Regions from separate parts of the Tatumella citrea genome, predicted to be linked through region 2. Evidence: predicted binding sites of a transcription regulator. Region 2 holds the regulator's gene; each other region holds the start of a gene.

Region 1 (4,521 bases), 2.0 Mb from region 2:
TTAATCATGCGCTGCTGACGGCCAATGCCGTTCAGTCTGCAGGACTGAGACTTGCTGGCTGGATTGCTAACTGCGTACAGCCTCCGCAATACCGCCATCAGCCCTACCTGCAAACACTCATTCAACGGTTGCCTGCCCCGTTGCTCGGTGAAATCCCGCAGTTAACCAGTGAACAGCAGTTTGCAGCCTGCGGGAAATATATCAGTTTGCCTGAAGGTATCAGCTGACAGTCATCCATTTATTAATCATTCCTTCATCCAGTTGATTGACCCGGCCGTTTGCTACGTTGCGTCCGCGATGCAGTAACAGAAAATAGTCGGCTACCCGACGGATGAAGGATACCCGCTGTTCGAGTAATAAGATGGTCATACCATATTCATGATTCAGGCAACGTAGCAGATTGCCCATATCTTCTTCCAGCCACGGGGACATACCTTCAGTTGGCTCATCCAGAATCAGCAACTTCGGTTCGAGAACCAGAGCTCTGGCCAGCGCCAGCTGTTGTTGTTGATCCAGCGATAAATCACCACTGCGTTGATGGCGTAAATCATACAGATGCGGGAAAAGATCGAAAATCATTTGTGGTATAGCATGGGGCGGGGTGCTTTGGGCGGCTTTCAGAGCAATTACCAGATTATCTTCCACACTCATTTGTGAAAATATTTGCCGGCCTTTAGGAACATAACCGATACCCATTCTGGCCCGTTGCTCAGAGGGTTGTTGCTTTAAATCTTTTGGCGGGGAGTTCTTCTCCTGCCAGGTGATCGTGCCGCTGTTGACTGGCAGATAACCCATAATGCAGTTAACCAGGGTGGTTTTTCCCATTCCAGGTTGGCCCAGCACAGCAGTGCAGGTGCCGGGCATCAGGTCCATATCTACATCCCAAAGAATATGATTTTGACCATAAAACTGATTGATTGCACGTAAACTCAGCATCTGTTGCACTCCTCTGTGTGGGTAACGCCAGGCCAATGAGCGAATGTCCTGTGACTTTCGCGCCATCTCTCCTTCAGGCGACAGCTTTATACTGAATAAAGCAATAATCAGGCCAGTAATGAAATAATTGCCTTTTATAGTGGGAAATCGCGTCGGGTCTGTGATGTGAATCCCGGTTCGTTATGACCGGAGGTTTGCCTGAGGTGAGATTGCACTTTGTAGGTGCTAACCGGAAAGTTTTACGGTGCATTCTGACCCGGAAAAAGGCAGAAAATCTGAAGAGAGCTACTTGATTGCAGTCAAATATAACGAAAAAAGCGATGGCGGCAACGAATTGAAAAACGCAGAAGTTTCGCAAAAAAAAAGCTGAAAAAATTTTTTTTGGGTCGCCCGGGAGGGTATTGGCATTTTATGCACAGCTGATGCTGTCAGGGCTAAAATCAGTTATCCACCATTCCTGTGGATAACTATGTGCATTAGCATCTTAAAACAGTGCTAACCCAAGGAAATATGCGGCCTGGCATCAGGCTGGCTGTAAATCGGACTTTTAATAATAATTCTGTTCTTTCAAATAGTTAATTAAAAGCAACCCTGCGCGGTTAGCTCCCGGATATTCTAAGGACAATTTGTTACATTAACTTGACAAACCAATTTGCAGCTGGGTTGGCAGTGGATAACCCTTCAGGCTGAAAATTATCACCCGGTGGATGAAAATTAATTCGTATAGAATTCCGTAACTCACGCTATTTATCTCACATTAGCTGTCTGCATATCCAGTATTTTGATTGGCATATTTTGGGGCAGTGAGTAAACTATTCAGCCCGCCCGAAAAAAAGCGACAGGTGATCAAACGATGAGCAAGGCTTTCAAACTTCACTCCGAATTTAAACCGTCCGGTGACCAGCCAGAGGCTATCCGGCGGCTGGAAGAGGGTCTGGAAGACGGACTGGCGCACCAGACATTGCTTGGAGTGACCGGCTCAGGGAAAACATTCACAATAGCCAATGTCATCGCTGACCTTAACCGTCCGACCATGGTGCTAGCTCCGAATAAAACACTGGCTGCCCAGCTTTACGGTGAAATGAAAGCCTTTTTCCCTGATAACGCTGTCGAATATTTTGTCTCTTACTACGATTATTACCAGCCTGAAGCTTACGTTCCCAGTTCAGACACCTTCATAGAGAAGGATGCCTCGGTCAACGAACATATTGAGCAAATGCGATTGTCGGCGACTAAAGCATTACTGGAACGTCGGGATGTCATTGTGGTGGCATCGGTATCGGCAATCTATGGACTGGGTGATCCTGATCTGTATCTGAAAATGATGCTGCATCTCAGCCGTGGGATGATTATTGACCAACGCAGTATTTTGCGCCGTCTGGCAGAACTGCAATATACCCGCAATGATCAGGCATTTCAGCGCGGTACTTTTCGGGTGCGTGGCGAAGTTATTGATATTTTCCCTGCGGAATCAGACGAAATTGCACTGCGGGTTGAGCTGTTTGATGATGAAGTAGAGCGTCTGTCGATTTTTGATCCGCTGACAGGGCAGGTCGCACAGACAGTGCCACGTTACACCGTCTATCCCAAAACGCACTATGTCACCCCCCGGGAACGTATTATCGAGTCGATGGAAGAAATTAAGGTTGAACTGGCGGACCGGCGCCGGGTGTTGCTGGAGAATAATAAATTGCTCGAGGAGCAACGTATTGCACAGCGAACTCAGTTTGACCTGGAAATGATGAATGAACTGGGCTATTGCTCGGGTATCGAAAACTACTCCCGCTATCTGTCCGGACGTGGTCCCGGAGAGCCGCCACCAACTTTATTTGATTATCTGCCGGCAGACGGTTTGCTGGTTGTTGATGAATCCCACGTGACGATACCGCAGATTGGCGGGATGTATCGTGGTGACCGTGCGCGAAAAGAAAATCTGGTTGAATACGGTTTCCGCCTGCCATCTGCTCTTGATAACCGCCCTCTGAAATTTGAGGAGTTTGAGGCGCTGGTTCCACAGACAATCTATGTTTCGGCAACACCCGGCGCTTATGAGCTGGAAAAATCCGGCGATGAGGTGATTGATCAGGTGGTACGGCCGACAGGGTTGCTCGACCCGATTATTGAAGTCAGGCCGGTGGCGACTCAGGTTGATGATCTGTTGTCGGAAATTCGTCAACGGGCAGAAATTAATGAACGGGTACTGGTGACTACGCTGACCAAACGGATGGCTGAAGATTTGACGGAATACCTTGAGGAGCATGGAGAACGGGTACGTTATCTGCACTCTGACATCGATACGGTAGAAAGAATGGAGATCATTCGTGATTTGCGCTTAGGGGAATTCGATGTGCTGGTGGGCATTAACCTCTTAAGGGAAGGGCTGGATATGCCAGAAGTTTCTCTGGTAGCCATTCTCGATGCGGATAAAGAAGGATTTTTACGTTCGGAACGTTCTCTGATTCAGACAATTGGGCGTGCAGCACGTAACATTAACGGTAAAGCGATTCTCTACGGAGACCGTATTACGCCTTCAATGGGTCGGGCCATAGAAGAGACTGAACGTCGCAGAGAGAAACAGCAAGCCTGGAATACGGCTCAGGGTATTGTACCGACAAGGCTCAACAAGAAAGTGACCGATATTCTGGAACTGGGTCAGGGGATTGGACGGAGCAAAGGTAAATCGCATGATAAACGCCAGAGTTCTGGACGTGCTGCTGAGAACAGTGGTCAGTATGCTGCGCTGACCCCACAGGCGATGCAGAAAAAAATCACCGAACTGGAAGCCAGAATGCATAAACATGCAATGGACCTTGAGTTTGAGGAAGCAGCACGTGTTCGTGATGAACTGCATGAAATCCGTGCTCTGTTTATTGCAGCTTCCTGATATTAACCGAGGCTCTGTACTGCCTGTTCCAGGGCGATATGCAATAAGTGGCGGTCATGGCGGTATTTAATGTCCCCGGCTTCCAGAGGATGTTGAATGACATGACGCCCTTCAAGGTGACTGATATCTGCCGCAGGGCTGACGACAATGGCATCAATCACCTTTCGACCTATCACCTGTTCGATGTATTGCAGCTTATCGCTCACAGTCAGTGAACCGGCAGGGCTTTTTTCTTTACCCAGATTGCCAATAAAAATCATTTTTGCCGGGGTGCGACGCAGCGCTGTGGCCATCTGTTCCATCAATAACACCGGCATCAGGCTGGTGTAAAAACTCCCCGGACCAATAAGTATCAGATCAGCTTCTGCCACAGCTTCCAGAGCTTCGCGGGTTGGCGAGACATCAGGGAATAATTCCAGAGTGGCAGGAATTTCACTCATGGCATCGATAGCAGTCTCACCGTAAACAGCATTCCCCTGGCGATCGGTTGCCACTAAATCCACCGGTTGTTCGGACATTGGGATTAAAAATGCATCCACTTTCAGCACATTTCGGATCAGGTTAATGGCTTCCAGTGGCCGGACACTGAGGTTATCCAGCGCTTTTAGCATCAGATTACCCAGATTATGTCCTGCCAGTTCACCCTGACCACTGAAGCGGTATTCAAACATCGCAGAAGCAATGCCGGGTTCCGTGATCAG
Region 2 (4,521 bases):
CCGCAATATGCGGAGGTACCAGCCCCTGATGATACAGCACATAGGAAAGCAGCAGGTAATCCATATGGCTGCGATGGCAGGGCACATAGACCAGTTCATGACCGTCCTGAGCCAGCTGGCGAATGCGTTCGCCACCGCTGACATTAATGCCTTTATACAACCGACTCCACAGCCAGCCCATTACACGGTCTGTGATACGAATGGCTTCATAGGTAAAATCAGCAGCAATCTCTTCCATCATGGCCACTGCATTTTTCTGTGCCATATCGTAGGAGATTTTCTTACTGCGAGCCTCATCTTCCACGGCTTTGGCAATGGCTTTGGATTGCAGCAATTTATTGAACAGATCCTGACGAGCAGGCAGGCGTGGGCCTACCGCTGCCAACCGCTGGCGGGAAAAATGGATATGCGCCACCCGGGATAATTTATGGGCAATGGTCTGATCTGTGCCATGCTCATCCGCCATCTGTCGCAGAGAGACTTTTGGCGAAAAGCGCACAAAGCTGTCGCGGCCGAGCCACAGGATAGCGAAGAATTTCTGTATTCCGTTCAGCTCGCGCAGCAGCGGGGTATTTCCGCCCTGAATCTCTTTACCTGGCGCACGACCGAACATCACTGATACCGGAACCAGCTGAACATCCAGTGCCGGATTATTGCGGTGCAAATCCAGGTAATCATGGAATATTTTGACGGTTTCCTGATTCGGGGTGAAATAGGGCAGCAACCGTGGCCCGTCATGGATAAACACATGACGTGGCAGGAAATGACCATCTATCTCAACAGGCAGCAATGGATCAGGCAGATCATGCTTCAGGCACTGCTCCCGCATCGCCAGGAGATCGGCTTTGGAATCATACGGAAATACATAGATAATAGGACGCGTGGGATCCAGACCCAGTTCGGAGACAGGGTCTCCCGGTATCACCTTGCTGTTAACCAGCAAAGATAATGGAAAACTCAGTAATTTATAATAAAGTTTACGCCAACCTGACATAGACAAATCTGCAGCCTCTTATGTTAGCAAAGCGGCGCAAGCATACCAGAAACTGCAAAGAATATCTGTGAGGATGCAAGTAAACATGTCTGAGAATGACGGAAATTTTATCACGAAAAGGAGTAACCCCTGATGGCGGGTACAACAGCAGGATGGCGGCGGGTAATTAAAGCGGCAGGCTACTCGTGGCAAGGATTGCGGGCAGCATGGAAACACGAAGCCGCCTTTCGCCAGGAAACTGTGCTTGCTGTCGTGGCGGTGATTATTGCTGCCTGTCTGAAGATAGACACGGTATCGCGTATTCTGTTGATTGGTTCAGTAGTACTGGTGATTATTGTTGAAATTCTGAATAGTGCTATTGAGGCGGTCGTAGACCGTTTCGGACCGGAGCTCCATCCTTTATCTGGTCGGGCAAAAGATATGGGCTCCGCGGCGGTGTTTATCGCTTTACTGTTGGCAGCCTTTGTCTGGGTTTCAGTATTGTGGCAGTGGTGGTGAGTGGTGGAATAGTAACCGACAGTTGTTTGTTTTATGACGGTTTTTAGTTTTCATTTCCCAAATACCTGTATATACTCACAGCGACTGTATAAACAACCAGGGGGCGGGATGAAAGCATTAACCAGCAGGCAGCAGCAGGTCTATGACCTGATTCGCGACCATATTCAACAGACAGGGATGCCACCGACTCGCGCTGAGATTGCTTCCCGACTGGGATTTCGCTCCCCTAATGCTGCTGAGGAGCATCTGAAAGCTCTGGCCCGCAAAGGCGTGATTGAGATTGTTTCAGGTGCCTCACGTGGCATCCGGTTATTGATGGAAGAAGAGACAACCGAAGGACTGCCACTGATTGGACGGGTTGCGGCAGGTGAGCCACTGCTGGCTGAGCAGCATATTGAAAGCCATTTTCAGGTGGATCCGGCCCTGTTTAAGCCAGCGGCTGATTTCCTGCTGAGAGTCAGCGGTACATCGATGAAAGACATTGGTATTATGGACGGTGATCTGCTGGCTGTTCATAAAACCCAGGATGTGCGAAACGGTCAGGTAGTGGTTGCCAGAATCGACGATGAAGTCACGGTTAAACGCTGGAAAAAGCAGGGTAATACCGTACATCTTCTGCCGGAAAACAGTGAGTTTTCCCCTATTGTTGTCGATGTCCGTGAACAAAACCTGACGGTAGAAGGCCTTGCTGTTGGTGTTATTCGCAACGGTGAATGGCTGTAAACTACAGTCATCTGTTCCGGTATCCGGTTTTTCGGCCGGTACTGTAATCCCGGCCATGCGGGGCGTTCTGAAATAGCGACCCCGGGCCCGAAATTTTCGGGCCTGCCTGTCTTAGTCAGTTTTCTGTGAAATAACCTATTCCCCGTCGCCGTATTCAGCTGCAGGATAATCCATGTCTTTTTTTAACCGTACCGATAAACAGCTCTGGCGACTGGCGTTGCCAATGATTCTGTCGAATATCTCCGTACCGTTGTTGGGACTGGTTGATACTGCAGTCATTGGTCATCTGAACAGTGCGGTGTATCTGGGTGGAGTTGCAGTAGCAACCACCATTACCAGCTTTCTGTTTATGTTATTACTTTTCCTGCGAATGAGTACCACGGGGCTGACGGCTCAGGCCTGGGGTGGAAAAAATAACCCGGCGCTGGTCCGTGCACTGGTGCAACCGATGATTGTCAGCCTGCTGGCAGGTGTGCTGTTTTTATTGTTTCGGCAGCCGCTTAGCCATCTTGCCACTCTGGTTATCGGTGGGGATCCGGCTATTTTGCAGCAGGCTCGCGAATTTATTGATGTTCGCTGGCTAAGCGCACCGGCGACTTTTGCTAACCTGGTTATTCTGGGATGGTTGCTGGGTGTTCAGTATGCCAGAGCACCTGTCATTCTGTTGGTCGCGGGGAATCTGGTAAATATTATTCTGGAGTTGTTGCTGGTTCTGCATCTGCACATGGGGGTGCGGGGCGCGGCCGGGGCAACAGTGATTGCCGAATATGTGACATTGCTGACTGGTATGGTGCTGGTGTGGCGGGTGCTTAACCGTCAGGGAATTCAGCTGCGTTCATTACCGGGCGGTTGGCGGGGAGACATCAAACGGGTACTGGGCCTGAACCGTGATATTTTGCTGCGTTCATTGCTGCTGCAGATCTGTTTTGCCTCGCTGACGATGACAGGAGCCAGACTGGGAGGCGACATTGTCGCGGTGAACGCCTTGCTGATGATGTTTCTGTCGTTTACCTCCTATGCGCTCGATGGATTTGCTTACGCAGTAGAGGCAGTTTCTGGTGAGGCCTATGGCGCCCGGCAATCAGGGCGGTTACCGGAAGTCTGGCATGCTTCCTGCCGTCAGGCCGGGATCGTGGCTGTGGCATTCTCACTGATTTATGCACTGGCCGGACCCTATATTGTCAATATGTTGACATCCTTACCCTCGCTACGGCAACTGGCCGATCACTATCTGATCTGGCAGGTTATTTTACCAATCGCAGGGGTAGGATGTTATCTGCTGGACGGTTTATTTGTTGGTGCTACCCGCGGTAAAGAGATGCGGAACAGTATGGCGGTAGCTGCTGTAGGTTTTGGCCTGACGCTGTGCACCATCCCCTGGCTGGGAAATCACGGAGTATGGCTGGCTTTGTGTGTGTTTATGCTGCTGCGCGGGATCACTTTGTGGCGACGCTGGAATTACCATCAGCGCCATCAGAGCTGGTTTGCTCCCTGAGAAACGTCAACGGGTGACTAACGTCCGGGGCGCTTTTTTGTTTCAGTAGTATGATCATGCTGGCAATGGTCCGGGGTCTCACAGGCCGCAATTTCTGCGCATTTTTCGCATAAGCCATGCACTTCTATGACCGTATGACGCAGCGCAAATCCCGCCAGTTTAGCCTGGGTACCAATCAGCTTTTCTACGCCTTCAGCATGCCGTTCACTGACCGAAGCACAATGGTCGCAAATTAACATCACCGAAGTGTGAGATGGGTGTTCAAAATGCGGGCAGACCACGTAACTGTTGTTGGAGGCCACCCGGTGAATAAAACCCTGCTCCAGCAGGAAATCCAGTGCGCGGTAGACTGTTGGGGGTTTAGCCTGCGGTTCACTAATCCGTAGTTTATCCAGCAGATCATAAGCACTGATCGCACCATACTGTTCAGCCATCAGACGTAAAACTTCAGCACGCTGGGTCGTCATACGCACCCCACGCTTCATGCAAAGGTTCTGCGCCTCAGCAAGAATTTGTGCAGGAAGTTGGTTTTGCATGATAGCTTTCTCCGACAAATGGTCTCCGATAATGCGCTATCTTAGCATGACTGGCATTTTAATGTTGATGATGTGTGTCGGGAGCAGCAACCTTTAGGCACCGGAAAGCCATATCGCTGCCAGCTTCATCATCTGCAGCATTAGCTATTTCGCTCTGCGATAAACAGCACTCTGCATATATAAACGGATAAACATAAATTTTATTTTCTTACTTAAAGAATAATTGCGCAGATAAGCCAGCAGGCAGCTTCTGACGGTATGTAGCTGTTTGTCAG
Region 3 (4,521 bases), 1.4 Mb from region 2:
CGCCTGCAATTCGTGTTGCAGTGCTGCCGGTGAATAATGAACAACTAAATGCTCAGTTTGAACGCGGCGACATTGATATTGCTCTGGTTACTCCCGACAGCGCCCCTCCGGGGCTGCATGCCCGCTCCCTGTATCACGAAGACTATGTCTGTTTAATGCGCGAACAACACCCACTGGCACGGGCTGACGCCCTGACACTGGATGCATTTTGCACTCAGGACCATGCCCTGGTGTCATATACCGGTGGAAATTTTCGTGGCGTCACTGATGAGGCTCTTGATGCGCTGGGCCGTTCCCGGCGGGTTACTCTTTCGGTCTGCAGTTTTCTGGTACTGCCAGAAATTCTCCGTGTCAGTAATCTGATTAGTGTGGTCCCGCGCCGGCTGGCGATGAATCTGCCCGGGCTGAAAGTGTTGCAGCCACCGCTGGACATTAAAGGTTTTACCAAAACGGTGGTCTGGCATGACAGATCACACCGCGATGCCGGGCAGCGCTGGTTGCGGGAATTATTGTTTGCTATCGCCATCTGAGACAGCCAAAGCCTGTCAGTTACTGGCGCCGTAAAAAACACTAACTGTCTCTCTGTACTCTTTTTATAAGGGCCCTGAACGGGCCCTTTTATTTGCCACTTTTTTGCTGCCGGGTATCGCCCTGCCCGCTAAATTCCCTTACCCGCCAAAAGCTTTGCTGTCTTGTTCCATAAGAGACTTGACCCGTTTTTTCCATCGGCAAATACTGTATATACAAACAGTATAAATCGAACAAAAAATGAGCTTCTTTATCACAACCACTGACAACCTGAAGGGCCGTTTTCCCGTCAGCCCCGCTTGCTGTTATCCGGCCAACGATGTTATCTGCCGGTTTATCCGGCTGATGACGAAGCGATCTTTTCAGTTACCAATATCACGGAGGGCTTATGTTTGCGCTGGTTGATGTCAATTCATTCTATGCAAGCTGTGAAGGGGTATTCAGGCCGGATCTGCGGGGAAAAGCAGTGATCGTGCTGAGTAATAATGACGGCTGCATCATTGCCCGCAGTGCCGAAGTGAAAAAGCTAAATATTCCGATGGGCGTTCCGTACTTTAAGCTAAAAGATGAGATAAAAAAGCATAACATTTATGTCTTTAGCTCAAATTATGCCTTGTATGCCGATATGAGTGATCGTGTGATGTCGATCCTGGAGAGTATGGCCCCTTCGGTGGAAATCTATTCGATCGATGAAGCCTTTATGGATCTGAGTGGTATCCGAAATTGCAGGAATCTGGAGGAGTTCGGTCATGATATTCGTCGGAGGGTGAAACAGGAAGCACACCTGACAGTAGGTGTTGGCATCGCGCCAACCAAGACACTGGCCAAACTCGCTAACTATGCCGCGAAGAAATGGACAAAGACCGGTGGTGTGCTGGATTTATCGAATGCCGAACGCCAGCGTAAACTGATGTCGCTGGTGCCGGTAGAGGAAGTCTGGGGAGTTGGCCGCAGAATTAGCCGCAAGCTGAATACCATGGGGATTATCACCGCTAAAGATCTGTCGGAACAAAGTACCTGGATTATCCGCAAACACTTTAACGTGGTGCTCGAACGCACGGTCCGTGAACTGCGTGGTGAACCCTGCCTGCAACTGGAAGAGTTTGCCCCGGTAAAACAGCAAATCATCTGCTCGCGTTCTTTCGGTACCCGTATTACCGAATTCACTGCTATGCGTCAGGCTGTCTGTGCTTATGCTGAACGCGCTGCTGAAAAGCTGCGCGGTGAACGGCAGTACTGCCGACAGATCACCGTATTTATCCGCACCAGCCCCCACGCCGCTGGCGAAACATTTTACGGTAATCAGGCCACCGGAAAACTACTGACGCCTTCCAACGATACCCGCGATATTGTTCGTATCGCAATGAATGCTCTGGAAAATATCTGGCGCGACGGGCATCGCTATATGAAAGCCGGGGTGGTACTGGGGGACTTTTTCAGCCAGGGAGTATCACAGCTCAACCTGTTTGACGAATACGCCCCCCGGGCCAACAGTGAAGCGCTGATGCGTGTTATCGACGGGCTGAATCAGAGTGGTAAAGGCAAGTTATGGTTCGCCGGACAGGGAATTATCAAAAGCTGGTCAATGAAGCGCGATATGCTGTCACCTGCCTATACCACACGCTATGCCGATCTGCCTGTGGCGAAGTAACCGATCGTTATCCAGCTCCCCGATGGCGGAAATCTCTTAGAGAGGGCAGCCATTAAGGATATTCAGGGGGGATGGAGTTTGAGATATCAGTAACGCCTGCAGAAAAGGCAGCTTTTCCCGGGCTGGCAGCCTCCTCCATAGCCCTGTCCGCTTTCTTCGCCTTTACTGGCCGAAGGTTTTTACCACATGTCTGACGACCCCAAAGATCTCAAACTGATCAGGATCAGTAATGGCTATCTCCGCATGCCTGGCATTCATTGGCCGCAGATGCAGGGAAGGACGCAGCATCAGCTGTTTTACTGTAAATTCACCGCTGACCGCAGCCACCACAATATCCCCGTGTCCGGCAGTCAGCGAACTATCAACAATCAGCATATCCCCGTCATCGATCCCGCCTTCTGTCATGGAATCGCCGCTCACCCGGATAAAATAAGTCGCCCCGGGATGATTCACCAGTAGCTGATTCAGATCGATCCTTTGTTCGATGTAGTCCTGTGCCGGTGACGGGAAACCACAAGGGACGCGGCTGATAAAAAAAGGCAGTTCCAGAATCGCGCGGATCTCTGCGGGCTGATAAAACTTCATAACCGGGCTCCCGGAAATTAACTGTATATATATACAGTAACGTTAATCAGCAAAACAGATCAAGATGGCGAATTCGGATTTTTGTCAACCAAATGACTAAACAGGATATTTTCCGAATATTATTCATCAGCGGAGCCGCCGGCCCCGGGAAAGTGCCGGATATTCAGCTGCTGGACCGAACCACCAGACGCCAGTCCAGAACCAGCCTCTCAGCATTACTGTCCGGATTATCAATTTTATTCAGCAATAAGCTGACCGCCTGACGTCCGATATCTGCCGAAGGTTGTTCAATGGTGGTCAGTTGCGGGGAAACCATCTCAGCCAGTGGAATGCCATCGAAACCTACCATTGCTATATCGTCAGGAATGGCAAGCCCGGCATCCTGAATGGCACACATCGCCCCTGCTGCCAGGGTATCTGAAATAGCAAATACAGCATCAGGCCGTGGCTCTGTTTTCAGCAGTTTATCCATGGCCGCCTTACCGGCAGCAAAACTTAAATCGCTGGCATATTCTATGGCGCTAAAGTCATTACCGGCCTGCTGCAGTGCATCGAGATAACCTGCCTCACGAAAACGGGCATATTTATAATTCAGATCATGATTGATCAATGCTACCCGCCGGTAACCCTGTGACAACAGATAGCGAACCACATGACCAGAAGCATCATGATCATTAATGCCGACACAGGAAATATCACCGGCATCGGCATGCTCAGCACACTGAACCCAGGGCATCCGTCCAATCAGGTTCGTCAGCTCCGGTAACCGGGAAGTGGCATCCATGGTAATAATACCATCAACCATTTTTCCCGAGAGCAAAGCCAGACTCGAACGGGAACGTTGCGGATCGGCGCCGGAATTACATAGCAGTATCCGGTAACCATTCTTTTCAGCCTGCTCTTCAATACCTTTAACCACATCGGCGCAGAACGGGTTGCCGATGTCAGAAACCATCACCAGGATCATGGAACTACGTGAGGTTCGCAGCTGACGAGCCAACAAATTAGGCTGATAGTTACACTCACGGATGGCTGCCAGCACCCGTTCAAGGTTTTTGGTTTTTACGCTGTCACTGTTATTCAGCACACGGGAAACCGTGGCAACAGATACACCTGCCAGCCTGGCTATTTTTTGTATCGACATAAAAGACCCGCCATCCTGCGATCAATTGATTAATCAGAGGCTAGCACAGTTTAAGAACTGCAGGTACGAACGGCAGCAGATTCCTGCCGTCAGACACGAGCCATTCAGTGCCAGGCCTTGCCCTACACGGAATGGCGTCGGATGTGAACGGAAAAAAAAACCTTTACCGGCGATGACACAATCCTCCACTCAGGAGTCCCGGGTAACCGCCGGTCAGTATTTTACGAACCGCTGATGATCCCGTCGGTTACCGCGACAGCATCCAGCCGGACCAGGAAACAGACCAGAGTCGAAGTTCCGGTAGATTCCACTGCCGGTAATTCTCCCTCTTCACTACAGACTGCATCACCTTTATACAGTGGCGGACCGGTTACATCGATTTCACCGTCCATCACATACAGATATTGCGCAAACCCCGGCCGTGACGGAATGGCAACCTTATCTTTGTGCTCCAGCCTGATATCATAAATAAACACCTGCTGGCGGATATCCAGAGGGGCATTTTCACCTTCAGGGCCAGCCAGCAATGTCCATTCTCCGGTGATCACTCCCTGAGGGCGATCCATAAACTGCACCCGGGGCGGCAGATTTGCCGCGCAGGGACGGATAAAAA
Region 4 (4,521 bases), 2.0 Mb from region 2:
GCTTGGCAGGCTTTGGATTTCGAACGGGTAGCGCTGCTGGCTTCGTAGCCACTCTCCTTCCGTGACAATAACCGGACTGTCTACCGGAGGAAAAGCAATTTTATGGATATGAACCTGAGTCAGCAGTTCACCTTTCAGGTCCAGCCCTTCCGAGAATGACTGTAAACCGACCAGCACACTCTGCTGTCCTTCTTTAACCCTTTGACGATGCAAACTGATTAACCGTGAACGCGGCTGATCGCCTTGTACCAGCAACATAAGCCTTAAATCAGCCACTTCATTCAAAAATAGCTGCATTGCCCGGCCACTGGAAAACAATACCAGACTGCCGGTGTGCTTTTTTTCTTCAACCTGCTGGCGGAAGTAACGGGCCATTTCGGCAATATGCAAAGCTTCCTGGCTAATTTGTGGTTCGTACTGCATTTTTGGAATCACCAGCTTACCCTGAGTGACATGGTCAAAGGGTGAATCCAGCGCAATAAAGCGATCCCCGGCAGCTTCGTTCAGCCCGGACATTTCACTCAACCGACGAAAGCTGTTCAGCGAACGTAGCGTTGCTGAGGTGAGAATGACATGCGGGACTTTCCGCCACAGCAATTTTTCCAGCTGGTCACTCACCCGGATACCGGCACAGTGAAAAAACAACTGACGTTTACCTTCGTGCCATTCCGTCGTCAGCCATTTTGAGACAGGAGCCCCTGACAGCTGCTTTAGTCCCGCCAGCCACCAGAGTTTGCTCAGCGATTCAAACCAGCCTAAAAAACGGTTCAGCTGCAACAGTCCACGGTGAATACGCACAATATCTTCTTTGCCGGTCATCTCTCCCAGCATATTGATCAGATTTTCTGTCAGCCCACGCAAGGCATCGCAAAGCTTAAATAGCTTCTGGCAGCGTTCTGCCGTCTCTTCCGGCAGTTCACCAAGCACAAAGCGGTATTCAACAGAGGTTTCACCCTGCTCAGGTAGCAAGGGAAGCATCTCAGCCACCAGCTCCATGATCAGTTGGCGGACAATGGCGCAATGCTCAGTAAGCCGCTCCGGATTAGCCAGTGGTGGAGGTGATTTGAAAGTAAACCAGCTGCGCAGGGTTTCGACCAGCTTACAGAATAAATCCAGTTGCAGCCCGGCTCCCGCCGGCGATATATCACTGCTCATTTCCAGCGCATCCCGGGCAACTTCTGGCAGATGATGGCCTTCATCCATCACCAGCAGCATCTCTTTTGCTGGCGGCAATACAGCATCGCTTTCCAGAGCCGCCATCACCAGGGCGTGATTAGCAACCACCACATCGGAATGTTCTATTTCTCTGCGGGCAAGGAAAAACGGGCATTCCCGATACCACTGACAATGGTGAGCAAGACAGCTGGTTTTATCCGTCGACATTCGCAACCAGTGAGCATCATCAATCTGCACATTACAGTGATCACGCAGGCCATCCCACTCTCCGCTATTGAGTTGTTTCTGCAACCGGTCAGCGACTTTTTGTTGCCTTTGCCGGGCTTCTCCTGACAAACCGCTGTCATTAGTTGCCGAACCTTCTTCCAGATAAAACAGCAGATCACCCTGAGCATCCTGCTGATCAGTCATGAAACTCAGGTTACGCGGGCAGACATAACGACGACGGCCAAAAGCTGCTGTAAAAGTCAGATCAGGAATAAACTGTTTGAGCAGCGGCAGATCTTTATCGAAGATCTGATCCTGTAAGGCAACATTCGCGGTGCTGATAACCAGCTTTTTTTCGGCTGACCGGGCAATGGCTATGCCCGGGATCAGATAAGACAGAGTTTTACCGACTCCGGTCGGGGCTTCAATTGCCAGATGGCGCCCTTCATCCCCTGACAGTGTTTTGGCGACCTCAGCGATCATTTGCCGCTGAGGCTGACGGGGGACAAAATCAGTCACCTGTGCCTGCAGCTGCTTATACCACTCACCAATCTGTAATTTTATTGCGGGTGTCAGAACCATAACGACCATCGGCTAAAAGAATCAGCCTGTATTTTTACACAGTATTTCTTCTGACGGCAGCCCCGACAGACTATTAGTCCAAAAAAACACGCTGTCCTTCCGTAAAACAATAGCAACCAGTGAAACTGACCATGAGAAAACAGAAAAACAACCAATAAAATGAAAATTCCCGACAAACGCGATGTTAACGTTTATCACAAGTCAGTTAAGAGTTATTATCAATTATCTGAATGAGGAGTGGCATTGAAATGAACCTGCAAAAAATCGGCATTACTTTTCTTTTCCTGTTACTGGCCCTTGGTGGCGTAGGTGGCCTGATGCTGGTCGGTTACAGCATTATCATCACCAGCTGATCATAGCCTGCGGGTAGTTTATCTGAGCCATCATCGTTTCTGCCCGTAAGCCCACCCTGATTCTATGGCCGCTGACTGTCTATGACCTTCTGAATCGTATACAGGAACCAGGGCGTAAACCTTTCTTCATCGCCAGCAATTTCCAGCTGCAATTCGGACAGACTGCTGTAGCGCCATGCATCCGCTTCCTGTGGATTAAGTTCTGGCTGTGCGTCAGAAACCCCGAAAAATATATGTCCATATTCATGTTCAGTTAACCCGTTTTTCAGGGGCAGTTTGTAACTGATTTCGAATGCAGGTTTCAGTGAAAGTGATAACCCCATCTCTTCACGCAAGCGCCTTTCGGCTGCGTGTTGAGTTGTCTCACCGGGAAAAGGATGACCGCAGCATGTATTGCTCCACAAACCACCGCAATGGTACTTATTTTCTGCGCGGCGCTGTAGCAGGAGCTCACCTCTGGCGTTGAAAACATAGACAGTCACCGCCCGGTGCATCAGTCCTTTTTGATGCACTTCCAGTTTTTCCATTTTTCCGGTGGGGTTATCGTCTTTATCAACAAGAATAACTTCTATCACTGGCATAAAATTCCTTAATCAACCTGCGGCAAGTATACACCTCTGCTTTGTGCCGGGAAATTGTTTGCATCAGGGAATTCGTCCAACGCGTCGCATCGCTTTGTGCCAGGCCCCCTGGCGGATTGACCAGCGCAGCAGCGCGGCAATACAGTGCATACTGTAACGGGTAGCAACCTGTTGTCGGGCGCTACGCAATGGCACTCCCGGAACCGGAGTCCATGCCGGCAGCAGGTCAGCTCCTGCTCTGAGCATAATATTCATCACCGGCCGGGCAGCTTTAGACGGTGCTGGTGCAGAAAATAATAACCGGCTAACCTGCAGAGTACGTTCATCAGTACGTAACTGAGGGCGCATGCTTTGCAGATAGTCTTCAACATCAGCCACCGTCAGAGGAAGATCTGTCGCCCCTAACGCAGTACCGGTCAGCGAAGCTTCCGCATAATAACGATTCTGCTCAGCCAGACTGAGTGAAGGATTTTTGTAACGCAGATGGGCCGCCAGAAAACTGGAGGTTTCAGCCACATGGACCCAGCGCAGCAAGCCGGGGTCACTGGCCTGATATCGCTCCCCGTCCGGATTCGTACCTGCAACCCGCAAATGAATACGCCTGACTTTATCAATCAAAAACTCAGCATCCTGGCGGTTGCCAAAGCTGGTAACCGCAATGAACTGGCTGGTCCTGCGTAAACGACCAAACAGATCATTTCGAAAGTCAGAGTGATCCCAGACTCCGGCCAGCGCAGAGGGATGCTGCATTTGTAGCAGCAGGGCAGCAATTCCACCGCACATCATCGATGAAAAATCGCCATGAACAGTCCAGACCATACTGTCAGGCCCGAACAGCCCCGGATCACCTGCCGGAGAAGTCAGATCAAACTCATTCAGAGATAATCCATTCAGCCGGTAGACCTGCCGGGCAATTTTATCGCGTATTACATTCATCATACTTTTCGCAGTTCAGGGCTGAACAATTGCCCTGAACTGACAGTTTCCCGGGTTATTGATAGGTGAACTGCGTTTTCTGAGTACGAACCGAATCCAGGCCAATCATCAGATTGAAACTACCGGGTTCTGCCACATACTTCATCTGTGAATTCCAGAATTTCAGATCACCTTCATCAACGGTGAATGTCACCTTTTGTGATTCACCGGCTTTCAGGTTTACCCGCCGGAATCCTTTCAGTTCTTCGACTGGACGGCTCAGGCTCGCCACCGGATCATTAAGGTACATCTGAACTATGGTCGCACCTTCACGCTTTCCACTGTTGGTCACGGTAACGCTGGCCTGTAAGCTGCCACCGTGTGAGAAGTGGCTGGCTGATAATGTCACCGGTGAGACCGTAAACTGTGTGTAGCTCAGGCCATAACCAAACGGATAGAGCGGTCCGTTCATCGCGTCATAATAATGAGAGGTATATTTATCCGGGTGAAGATAATCGTACGGGCGCCCTGTAGGCAGATGATTGTAGTAAATTGGAATCTGTCCCACAGACCGCGGGAAAGAAACAGGGAGTTTACCGGAAGGGTTTTTATCCCCAAACAGAACATCCGCAATGGCATGGCCGCCTTCAGTACCGCTAAACCAGGTTTCCAGAATCGCATCTGCCTGAGTCGCCTGCTTACTGATA

Evidence for each region. Region 2 encodes LexA, which represses DNA repair genes until DNA is damaged. Its sites were predicted from a motif close to TNCTGTATGTACATACAGNA; they were not measured.
Region 1: the regulator LexA is predicted to act here: its motif matches at 1,696-1,715, upstream of uvrB (excinuclease ABC subunit UvrB).
Region 3: the regulator LexA is predicted to act here: its motif matches at 2,784-2,803, upstream of umuD (translesion error-prone DNA polymerase V autoproteolytic subunit).
Region 4: the regulator LexA is predicted to act here: its motif matches at 1,990-2,009, upstream of dinG (ATP-dependent DNA helicase DinG).

The regions. Positions count from the first base shown of each region.
Region 1 is NZ_CP015579.1:1,347,958-1,352,478, forward strand. It holds gene bioD (dethiobiotin synthase) at 1-227, shown strand, start outside; gene A7K98_RS06480 (ATP-binding cassette domain-containing protein) at 220-936, opposite strand; gene uvrB (excinuclease ABC subunit UvrB) at 1,790-3,820, shown strand; gene A7K98_RS06490 (gluconeogenesis factor YvcK family protein) at 3,823-4,521, opposite strand, start outside.
Region 2 is NZ_CP015579.1:3,860,227-3,864,747, reverse strand. It holds gene plsB (glycerol-3-phosphate 1-O-acyltransferase PlsB) at 1-994, opposite strand, end outside; gene A7K98_RS18320 (diacylglycerol kinase) at 1,127-1,492, shown strand; gene lexA (transcriptional repressor LexA) at 1,601-2,215, shown strand; gene dinF (MATE family efflux transporter DinF) at 2,388-3,710, shown strand; gene zur (zinc uptake transcriptional repressor Zur) at 3,728-4,246, opposite strand; gene A7K98_RS18300 (glycosyltransferase family 2 protein) at 4,391-4,521, opposite strand, start outside.
Region 3 is NZ_CP015579.1:782,845-787,365, reverse strand. It holds gene A7K98_RS03745 (LysR family transcriptional regulator) at 1-530, shown strand, start outside; gene umuC (translesion error-prone DNA polymerase V subunit UmuC) at 917-2,179, shown strand; gene umuD (translesion error-prone DNA polymerase V autoproteolytic subunit) at 2,342-2,764, opposite strand; gene A7K98_RS03730 (LacI family DNA-binding transcriptional regulator) at 2,928-3,908, opposite strand; gene A7K98_RS03725 (pirin family protein) at 4,130-4,521, opposite strand, start outside.
Region 4 is NZ_CP015579.1:1,369,976-1,374,496, reverse strand. It holds gene dinG (ATP-dependent DNA helicase DinG) at 1-1,965, opposite strand, end outside; gene A7K98_RS21555 (hypothetical protein) at 2,214-2,318, shown strand; gene idi (isopentenyl-diphosphate Delta-isomerase) at 2,381-2,899, opposite strand; gene A7K98_RS06580 (oxygenase MpaB family protein) at 2,963-3,835, opposite strand; gene bglX (beta-glucosidase BglX) at 3,891-4,521, opposite strand, start outside.